Regions from separate parts of the Desulfosporosinus paludis genome, predicted to be linked through region 2. Evidence: riboswitches for the same ligand, from Rfam matches in the RefSeq annotation. Region 2 holds a riboswitch; each other region holds the start of a gene.
The links. A riboswitch is a leader RNA that binds a small molecule or an ion and turns the genes downstream of it on or off. The one in region 2 is predicted to bind cyclic di-AMP.
Positions count from the first base shown of each region.

Region 1: another riboswitch for cyclic di-AMP. It lies ahead of VZF35_RS22650 (C40 family peptidase); the one in region 2 lies ahead of VZF35_RS04090 (NlpC/P60 family protein).
Region 3: another riboswitch for cyclic di-AMP. It lies ahead of VZF35_RS25740 (C40 family peptidase); the one in region 2 lies ahead of VZF35_RS04090 (NlpC/P60 family protein).

Region 1 covers NZ_CP144211.1:4,556,152-4,559,430, forward strand. Annotated here, with positions in the region: gene VZF35_RS22645 (PFL family protein) at 1-98, shown strand, start outside; cyclic di-AMP (ydaO/yuaA leader) riboswitch at 968-1,100, shown strand; gene VZF35_RS22650 (C40 family peptidase) at 1,108-1,794, shown strand; gene uvrC (excinuclease ABC subunit UvrC) at 2,084-3,279, opposite strand, start outside.
Region 2 covers NZ_CP144211.1:776,245-779,523, reverse strand. Annotated here, with positions in the region: gene VZF35_RS04095 (hypothetical protein) at 1-373, shown strand, start outside; gene VZF35_RS04090 (NlpC/P60 family protein) at 464-1,855, opposite strand; cyclic di-AMP (ydaO/yuaA leader) riboswitch at 1,947-2,083, opposite strand; gene VZF35_RS04085 (DUF2179 domain-containing protein) at 2,287-2,778, shown strand; partial or broken gene VZF35_RS04080 (class I SAM-dependent methyltransferase) at 3,076-3,279, shown strand, end outside.
Region 3 covers NZ_CP144211.1:5,202,229-5,205,507, forward strand. Annotated here, with positions in the region: gene VZF35_RS25725 (C40 family peptidase) at 1-466, opposite strand, end outside; gene VZF35_RS25730 (hypothetical protein) at 663-836, shown strand; gene VZF35_RS25735 (hypothetical protein) at 1,044-1,268, shown strand; gene VZF35_RS25740 (C40 family peptidase) at 1,294-2,019, opposite strand; cyclic di-AMP (ydaO/yuaA leader) riboswitch at 2,023-2,159, opposite strand; gene VZF35_RS25745 (VanW family protein) at 2,401-3,279, shown strand, end outside.

The DNA.
Region 1 (3,279 bases), 1.6 Mb from region 2:
GCGGAGCTCCAGTCATGGATGTTCACCCCTTTTCATCCAGGATGTTTGTCCGGCGTGGAGGTCGAATTCCTGCTCCAATTACAAGTTTATCAAATTAAATAGCCTTAAGATTACAAAATGGTTAATTTAAGGATTTTAAAGTAAAATAATTAGATTTTAAGGCCAAAAAAACCGTTATTAATGGTTATACTCAATTACTCTAGCGTATAGATAGCCAAAAGGATTTTTACAAACTCATAGTAATCGGGTACAATAAGCAATGTAATTTCATTATTAATTTTCCTTTAGGTTATGGAGCGTTATTCTAGTGCACGATTGGCAATCGAAGGCGGGCCTAATAATCCGCCGAGGGCATACCGATGAAGTTCCTGGTGGTGGCTTTCGACGCCCAGTCAAGGGTTGCTGCTGGGAGTTAAGGATGAGGGGGATCCGCAATGGCATGCGGGCGTGACCCTTTTCCGTGGAGGCCTAAGTGCGTGGCTGCAACAGCTACGGCTTAGGGTAGAACCTGCATTAGGAAGGAACTTAGTGCAGCGTAGCCTGCCTTGAGGTGGAAAAGTTGGGAAGGCTAAAAAAGGTCTGGATTGTGTTGGCCGATACTTTTCAGACTGCCGGAAATGCTTTTCTGCAAAAGAGGCTAGATTGTCTAGGAGTGTTAAGGAAACTTCTAGAACGTCAACTAATGGGGATTGAAGTGGGGACTAAGTGGTGATCAAGTTCTGGTGATGGTGACATTCCAGGCTGAGGAAAAGGAGAAATCGCCTGACGGGAAACCGAAGGAACTCAGTGGGAAAACCTACTTGACCTAAGCCTCAATATTGACTCTTTAGCTTCCTAAGGCCTAATGGAAAGCACGCCTCTCAAATTTGAGAGGCGTTTGTTTTTAAAAAAAATTTTCAAGGGAGATATTTCCATGGTTTTTTGCAGGATTTTTAAGACATGATGGCGAATAGACTCTATATATATAATATATAACTAGCTGAATCCTAACTTGTTAGGAACGGGGGATTCTTTTGGGGTGAATCACGAACTTTCGTGTAGGGCTTACACCTTGGCCCGAATCCGTCAACTAACCTCGTAAGCTAATGAAAGGTGGATTTCTTCTTGCTGATTGCCTCATCTACACGGATGTGGTTGGGAAGTGGAGTCTTGGCGGGTTTGATTTTAGCGAGCAGCCTTCCAGCTTTCGCTACAACCCAAATTGCTTCAGCCAGCCCAAGATCCGTGGCTTCGATTCTCGTAAAAACGAGATCCTATCCTAAAGCTGTCCGCACACAATTACAGTGGAAACCGAGTTCCTTATCTTCTCTGGAGGAGATAGATTCAACACCTGCAACATCACTTGCGAAATCTCAACCAACAGCCCAGGCAGTCGCCAATAGCCCTAGACCCATTCAAGTCGCAGCCACGTCCTCAAAACAAATCTCACGATCGGATAGTTCAGTATTAGTTGATCACGCTTTAAGCCTGCAGGGTGTTCCCTATCAGTTTGGAGGAACAAACCGAAGTGGTTTTGATTGTTCGGGGTTTACGCAATATGTTTATATGGGATCTAATACTTCTCTGCCAAGGACTGCCTCAGAACAATTCAACGTTGGATCATCTGTCAGCCGTGGTCAGCTGCAACCGGGTGACTTAGTGTTTTTTTCCACGTATGCTCAAGGGGCCTCCCACGTGGGTATTTATATTGGCGGCGGACGCTTTGTTCATGCTTCGAATACAGGTGTTCGTATTACGAGCCTGAGTGATAGTTATTACTCGGCTCGTTATCTAGGGGCTCGCCGAGTCAATTAGAGTTTAATATCTTATTGGCTTTGGTTACAACAAAACGGAAGCGTCTTTCTTTCACTTTCACAGTGAAAGAAAGACGCTTCCGTTTTGTTTGTTGTAGCCGCTTCGAATTTTGGAAAGTTTTCTTTCTCTTAACAACGTGGCAGCCAAGGAATGGGCCTGTACTGAATACATTCTCCGCTTGGCTTTGTAGAGAAAGGCCTTGAATTATGAATATACGAATCCGTCATTACACATTGCTGGGTACGTTTGTAATAACATTTCCGGCATAGTTCCACTCTGTAATTTAAAATCATGGGATAGACCTCTCCTCTTGCGCTGAAATTTGGGAAGGCGACGGGTGAAAATGTTCGAAGATAGCCAGAGCACTACTTTGGGGGAGTCCTGTTGACTGAAGTTCCTCCACGGAAGCCTGTCGGATATCGTCAAGCGAAGAATAATGCTGTAATAGATGCTGCTTACGTTTAGGACCAATTCCAGTGATACCGTCCAACGCAGACAGTGTCATATTTTTAGTACGTTGTTGACGGTGAAAGGTGATGGCGAAACGGTGAACTTCGTTTTGAATTCTGCCTAACAACAAGAACGTTGGATGATTTCTCGGCAGAGGAAGGGAATTACCCGTACTATCCATAAGCTCATTGGTCTGATGGTGGTCATTTTTAACCATTCCGGCTACGGGAATTGCTAGGCCAAGCTCGTTTAATTCTTTCAAGGCTGCATGTATTTGCCCTTTGCCGCCGTCAACTAGGATCAGGTTGGGCAGAGGGCCGTCTTCTGAAGCAAGGCGGGCATATCTGCGCCTAATAACTTGCCCCATGGAAGCAGTATCATCGGAAGTCTCCATCGGTTGAATTTTATACTTACGGTATCCGTTGCGCTGAGGCTTACCCTCAATGAACTGAACCATACCGGCCACAGAATGAGTACCGGCGGTATTCGAAATATCAAAAGCCTCGATTCGACGAGGAACAGGGATTTTCAAAAGATCTCCAAGTGTCGTAAGAGCTTGGAGATTCTCCGATTGTTGGCGTACTTCAAGAGTAATCTGCTCATGGAGTGTGGTTTGGGCATTGGACATAGCCATAAGGACTAAATCCCTCTTTTTGCCTTTCTGAGGAATTGAGATTGGGAAAAGACTAGTTAAAGCCTGGGCTTCTAAAGGTGGAACTAAGATCTCCTGTGGCCAAACTTTTCGTTCCAGATAGAATTGAGCTATAAAAGAAATAAAAGCTTCTTCTGGATCTTCAAAGTAAGGGAAAACAAAATTATCCCGGGCAAGTAATTTACCTTGCCGCAGATAAAAGACTTGTATACACAGTTGGTCAGTCGTTTTAGCATACCCTATAACATCTCGGTCGATAAAATCATTGAGGGTAATGTTTTGCTTCTCTCCAAGGCGTTTTAAGTCTTCGATCAAGTCCCGATATTCTTTGGCCCTTTCGAACTGTAAGGATTCCGATGCCTTTTGCATTTTTTCCGTCAATA
Region 2 (3,279 bases):
TATAGTACCCCAAGAAACATTGAATCATGGGTTGGTGCTTGAGACTCAATGTCTGCCCGGGTTTAATTTGAAGATCACGGATAAGAATACCGGGTATACAGCTACAATTGATCTTCATAAGGGATCTGTCGATTATGAAAGACTTGGTATTTACAATGAAAAAGGTGAGTTATTGCAAGATCCTATGGTACTCGTAGATGGATTCAGCGTTCTGAAACCGGAAGTAAACGGGGATGGGATATGCGAACTGCGTGGAATTCAGAGGATTTCAGTCGGCGCACATGCCAATTCGGTAGCTAATGCTGAATCAGTTTGGAAAGTGTCTAACGGCCAACTTAAATTATTGAGCGAGAATATCGAGGCCCTGAATTAAGATTAAACGAGGAAAAATAGTTTATTTTAAAGATAAAAGAAAAGAGTAATGGCATACGCCATTACTCTTTGAAGTGTCGTTATTACAGAATTAATACCTGCGTGCTCCGAGATAGCGGGAAGAATAAAAACTATCACTAAGGCTAGATACTTCAACTCCACTACTGGGATTACTGGCTTGTACAAATCGACCTCCGCCGATATAGATACCCACATGAGATGCACCCTTGGAATAGGTTGTAAAAAATACTAGATCACCTGGACGCAGATCATTTTGATTGACTGGAGTTCCGGAAGCGAATTGCGCATAAGAGGTGCGTGGAAGAGATATACCTGAACTCGCATAAACATATTTAGTAAAACCAGAGCAGTCAAAGCCACTGCGAGATGTTCCGCCAAAAACATAGCGCGATCCTTGTAAACTTAAGGCGCGATCTACGATACTTGAAGAACCATCACCTCCACGAGAAATTGCAAAAGCAACATTAATGGGCTGACTGCCAGAGCCTTTAGCGACTACTTGATTGACAGGAGATTGTGTGACCTTCTCGTCTAATACTTGCTTCGTTACATCGATTCCATTTTTTTGGATATAGGAATATGTAACTAATTTTGAACCATTACTCCCCGTGGTAAGGATTTTCGTTTTGCCGTATCCTAAACTGTTATCAGTTTTTGTAACGACATCGAAGGGAATTGTTTCTGAGCCTGAATAAGTTCCCTTACTTACAACAGTAAGATAGGGCGTAGAATCAACAAGCTTTACGATCTGGCCAGGCTTTAACTTCGTGTCTTTAGTTGTCCCTGGATTTCCCGCTAATACTTCATCAGTCAACATATCGTTCTTGCGAGCGATAAGCCACCAGGAATCATTGGGTAATACGGTGTAATCCTTGGTTGTTATTTTGCCATCCATTAAAACTTTGTAAGCTTGATCAACAGTTACCATTTGATCGGGTTGGGCTTCAGCTTTTTCGATGCTAATTTTTTCATCAAAATTTACGGAAGCGACTTTATTTTCATCACTAGGCTTAACGTAATAATCTTGATATTCTTTTAGAACTTTATCGGCATCTTCTTTGTTTGGCAATACCGCTATAACAGCACCGTCTGCCTCTAACTTATAACCGTCAAGATAATACTTTAAGTTATCCTCTAATACCTTTTCGTTCAAAGCGGATTCAAGATAGACCGTTGGTTTAACTCTGACATTATCATAAGTGATGATGTCATGCGTTTTAGCAACAAGCCCAAATGACTGGCCTTGTTGTTTCAAAATCGATTCGACAAGGCTTTGACCTGTGTCAGCATTTCGGACCAAACCAATTTGTTGACCGTTGATCATGATTGCAGCAGCAGAGGTCGTTGTCGTAAGATAAAAGGTGAGCCCGCCAGATAAAAGAATTGTAACAGATAACGTGACGATTACTTTCGGCGATTTCCAGGATATCCCTTGTAAATGATTGCGGGAAATTTGAAACATAAGCTTCTTTTTCTGAGTCCAATTGAAATGTTTGATTCGGCTAAGTACCAAACCTTTGAATCGTAACAGAACCGGAAACAATTGCATGTTTTTCACCTTTCTCAGCAGCTTACGAGGTTAGTTGACGGATTCGGGCAAGAAGGTGTAAGCCCTTCGCGTATTATACGCGTTTCACCCCATAATAAATCCCCCGTTCCGGATAGAATCCAGATTAAGCTCTCTTTTTCCTTTCGTCGACATATCATTAAGAAGTATTCGACAGGATATGCAAATGTCCTTTAATTTTTTTTTTGTAATACTTGGCAATTTACTTGGAGTTAATTGTAATAGGGTAATAAAAAATATAGCTGATAAATATACTTAAATTCTATGATTAGATGATAGAATGTTCTCTGACGCTTGAGCGAAAAAATTATAAGGTGGCGAATTCGTTGATCATTTTGGGAATTTTAATTTTTTTTGCAAGAATCATTGATGTTTCTTTAGATACTCTTCGGGTTAAATCAATCATCAGGGGAAAAAAGTTAGTCGTTTCAATGATCGCCTTTGTAGAAATTATTGTGTATACCCTGGGGGCTTCTCAAGCCTTTAAGTATGTCAATCAGCCGACGGTTCTCCTCTTTTATGCCTGTGGATACGCAGCGGGCAACTATGTTGGTATGCTCATTGATGACAAGCTTTCCAGAGACAGCGTTTTAGCTTTAGTTGTCACTGAGCATGATGAGTGGAGCCTGGCGGATACGTTAAGGGAATGTGGGTTCGGAGTCACTACAGCGAAAGGATATGGCTTAAACGGTGCAGAAAAAGCCCAGTTGAAAATCGTGCTTAAGAAAAAAAGGTTTACAGAATTAACGAAGCTCATCCGCGAATCCGATCCATCTGCTTATGTCGTGACAATGGATGTCACAGATATTAAACGATAGAAAACAAATAAAGAAAACTTGGCTGGTGTCCGAAGACATTGTCTTCGCACTTGATAGCCTTGGCGCAGGCAGTGCCTAGTTATGCGCAGGCCATGGATGGCCGAGTGTCCCTGAAGCCAAGGATGGTGAGAAGGGACCTGTAGAAAGTATTTAACGAAGTTATACTCTGACTAGTATAAAAAAGTGCTGCCCGATCGAAAAAAGTTTTATTCGGTTTTTCATAAAATTTACAATACAAGAATAAAATGGTGATCTTCGGCGCACCTTAATGACTATTAGTTTTTAGGGGGGATAACTATGAACTTAGACAAGGTATTTTACCGGAATTTTATGAAAAATCTATTTGCAGACCCCTTTGAAGTTAAGTTTTGGGATGGAGAAGTTGTAAATTATGGAGGAAAGGAGGCAAAGTTCCGAATTGATTTTAACGAACCAATTGCTAAAACTGAAATGTTTGGTGATCTGTCATTAGCTCTTGGTGAAGGATATATGCAAAAGAAA
Region 3 (3,279 bases), 1.0 Mb from region 2:
GCTGGCTTGACACTCTGGGAAGAGTAATCCCATTTTGGGCAAAAACATACTGAACAAAACCTGAGCAATCAAATCCGGTGATTGGCGATTCGCCACCCCATTGGTAAGAGATACCAATGTATTTTTTAGCAGTGTCAATAATGGCGTTCGCTTTTACAGCATGTAGTTTCTCTGCATAAGCATCACTTAAAACGTTGGTTGTGTTTGTTCCGACGATGCCGTCCGCTTTTAAAGAGTTCGCTGATTGAAAAGCCACAACTCCTGCTTCGGTTTTAACTCCGAAAATACCATCCGTTGTACCAACATTATACCCAAGGTAATTCAGCTCGGTTTGCAATTGTACGACATTGGAACCCGTTGAACCGATTTTTAATACGTTATACACCTGGGATGCTTGGGCTGTCTGAACTAATCCAAGTACGAAAAAGGTCGCCAAAACAAATAAGATACCCACTCTCTTTGTCATAGAACAACTCCTTTGTAATTAATAAAGAAGAACCATTTTATGTGCTGAATTTAATTATACAAAAGAGAAGCAAATAAACTATGTGGAAATCATCTAAAAATTGTTTAAAAACTATTAAAAAATCTTTAAGGCGAATAATTATAGATCTTACTGATTATGCATTATTTCGGGCGTACTGATAATAGCGGTTGTACTTGTGGGTGGAAATATAGTCTATAATACCCGAAATGCCAAAGCATCTACCCCTAGTTATATCACAGGAACTGTAAGAATGGGTACCGTTGAAAAGTCCGTCAGCGCAACAGGAACAATCGAACCTATTAATCAATATAATCTGTCTTCGAACAGTGGGGGGAAATTACTGAGATGATGTTAAAGTTGGGGATCAAGTTAAATCCAGACAAGTTTTGGCAAAATTAGATTCAACTCAGGCTCAGCGGGAAGTGACCAAATCAAGCCCAATTAAAATTAAATCAACTCTACGCACCGCCTTCACAAGTTAATGTCTTGAATGCCCAAAGTGCAGTGCTTAAAGCCCAATCAAACGAGGCCAGCTCACTGAGCAATTTACAAACCCTTGAGAGTTATAGAAACTCGGCCACACTCAAGGCAGCAATTCAGAAACTCCAAGCGTGGTGTCAAACAGAAAACCATTATGCTTCAGTTTTTGATCGAAGCAGTTATCATAAGTATGCTGGACGGCATTATAGGCATTCTATTTGGAGCAGGAGGGTCTGAAACAATCACCCAGTACGTTGTTGCCACGACATTCAACGTGCTGGGTGATTTCCATTCCAGATAAATTTCCTTAGATGGGGCTGAGTTATTTAGGCGTACCTACGAGCACCAAGATAATGTTCGGTATAAAAGCTATTACTGAGGTTAGTGATCGTCACCCCAACACGGGGGTTATCGGCGTGAACAAAACGCCCTCCACCAATATAAATACCTACATGAGACGCTCCTTTAGAATAGGTCGAAAAGAATACTAAATCACCGGGCTGTAGCTCATTCTTGCTGATAGAAACCCCCGAAGCATATTGAGCATAGGAAGTGCGAGGAAGAGATACGCCAGATCCAGCGTAGATATACTGGGTAAATCCCGAGCAATCAAAACCTTTTCGAGATGTCCCCCCAAAAACGTAAGGTGTTCCCACTAAACTAACTGCATGATCAATGATATCAGAAGAATCATCGTTTCCGCGGGACACTTGTTCTTTGGGTTGGGTTTTAGCTGAAGCAGTTTGAGCTGTATGTACTGCTTGTGAACTACTGTTGGGAGAGTTTTTTACACTCTGTTCATTGTTTGTTTGAGATTGATTTGCTTCTTTTGTGGCTTCTATAACCTCAGGGTCGTTTATAGCCAGTTGGAGCTGGGGATGTAAGAATTGAGGATCGATAGTCGACTTAGAATAGTCAGTTAAAGCTGCTGGCATTGATAAAGTGTTTACGGGTAACGTTTGAGATGTTGATGGCACAAGTACATTACCTGCCAAAAGCATTCCGGAAAGAATAACTCCAGATAGGCGTGACAGGCTTGGGGACAAGTTCATTTTGTTTTCACCTTTCTTAGCTTACGAGGTTAGTTGACGGATTTGGGCAGGAAGGTATAAGCCCTACACGTTTTCACGTGATTCACCCCATAGGAAAATTCCCCCGCTCTAGTGTAACCTAGATTCAGCTTTATTTTTTATACATATTCATAAAGCTGAAATTCGACAATATGTGCGAATATCCTGCAAAATATTCTATGTAATATATGGAAAAAAACTGAATTTGAAGTAAATCGGCTTAGGCAAGCTCATAAAACATTACACAGCCAAAATGTAACATAACATACTAATTTTACGTTCTTTTTGCGCAATAATCTAAGACGCTATTGTAAAAAATATGAACTGAAAAGAGAAAAATTTTAATTACTGATACCGATCCCTTTGATCATTGATGTTTCAGAGAAAGATACAGAGGGAGTGAATAAAAGGTTGGAAAAATATCGTCATCGCAAGTTTTTTCTTGCAATAAGCCTGATTATTGCAGTTTCAGCCTCCTTTGAAACAACATTTGTCTCAAAATTAAGTTCTGCTTCCATTCCATCTATTCAGTACGGTATCAAGCAAACAGCCGATCAAAAATTGGTTAAACAAATTTCACTAACAAACATAACGGTTAATTCATCTCCAAAACAAGGACCCAAAGCTACAAAGACCTCAATTACTGCGAACGATATTATCGGTGAATTCAGCACAAAATTTAATGTTAAGGAAAAAAACCGTTCCATAAATTTAACCTTGGCGGCGAGAGCTCTCAATAACAAAGTAATATATCCTGGTAAGGTATTTTCTTTTAATAATATTGTAGGGGAACGAACTCTAAAAAACGGATATAAAGATGCCTATATCTTGAATAACAATCGATATATTCCTGCTCTTGGGGGAGGAATCTGCCAGGTTTCATCGACATTATATAATGCTGTACTATTGGCAGACTTACAGATTATCGAGCGTGTTCCTCATCAGGTGCCTATAATTTACGTCCCATTAGGACAAGATGCTACGGTGTATTATCCAAAAATAGATTTTAAGTTTAAGAATAATACCAGCAGCCCTATTTACATTCGTTCTAAAGTACAATCTGGCTTATTAACCCTTCAGATTTATGGTAAGAAAACAGGCAAAATAGTTCAAATAAAACCGCAAATTTTAAAAACTATTAGAGGTCGAGCAGGCTCGAAAGGGTACATTGTTAAAACGTGGAAGATTGTTAAGGACTCTCAAGGGAATGTGAATAAATCAATGCTTAGCCGTGATATCTAT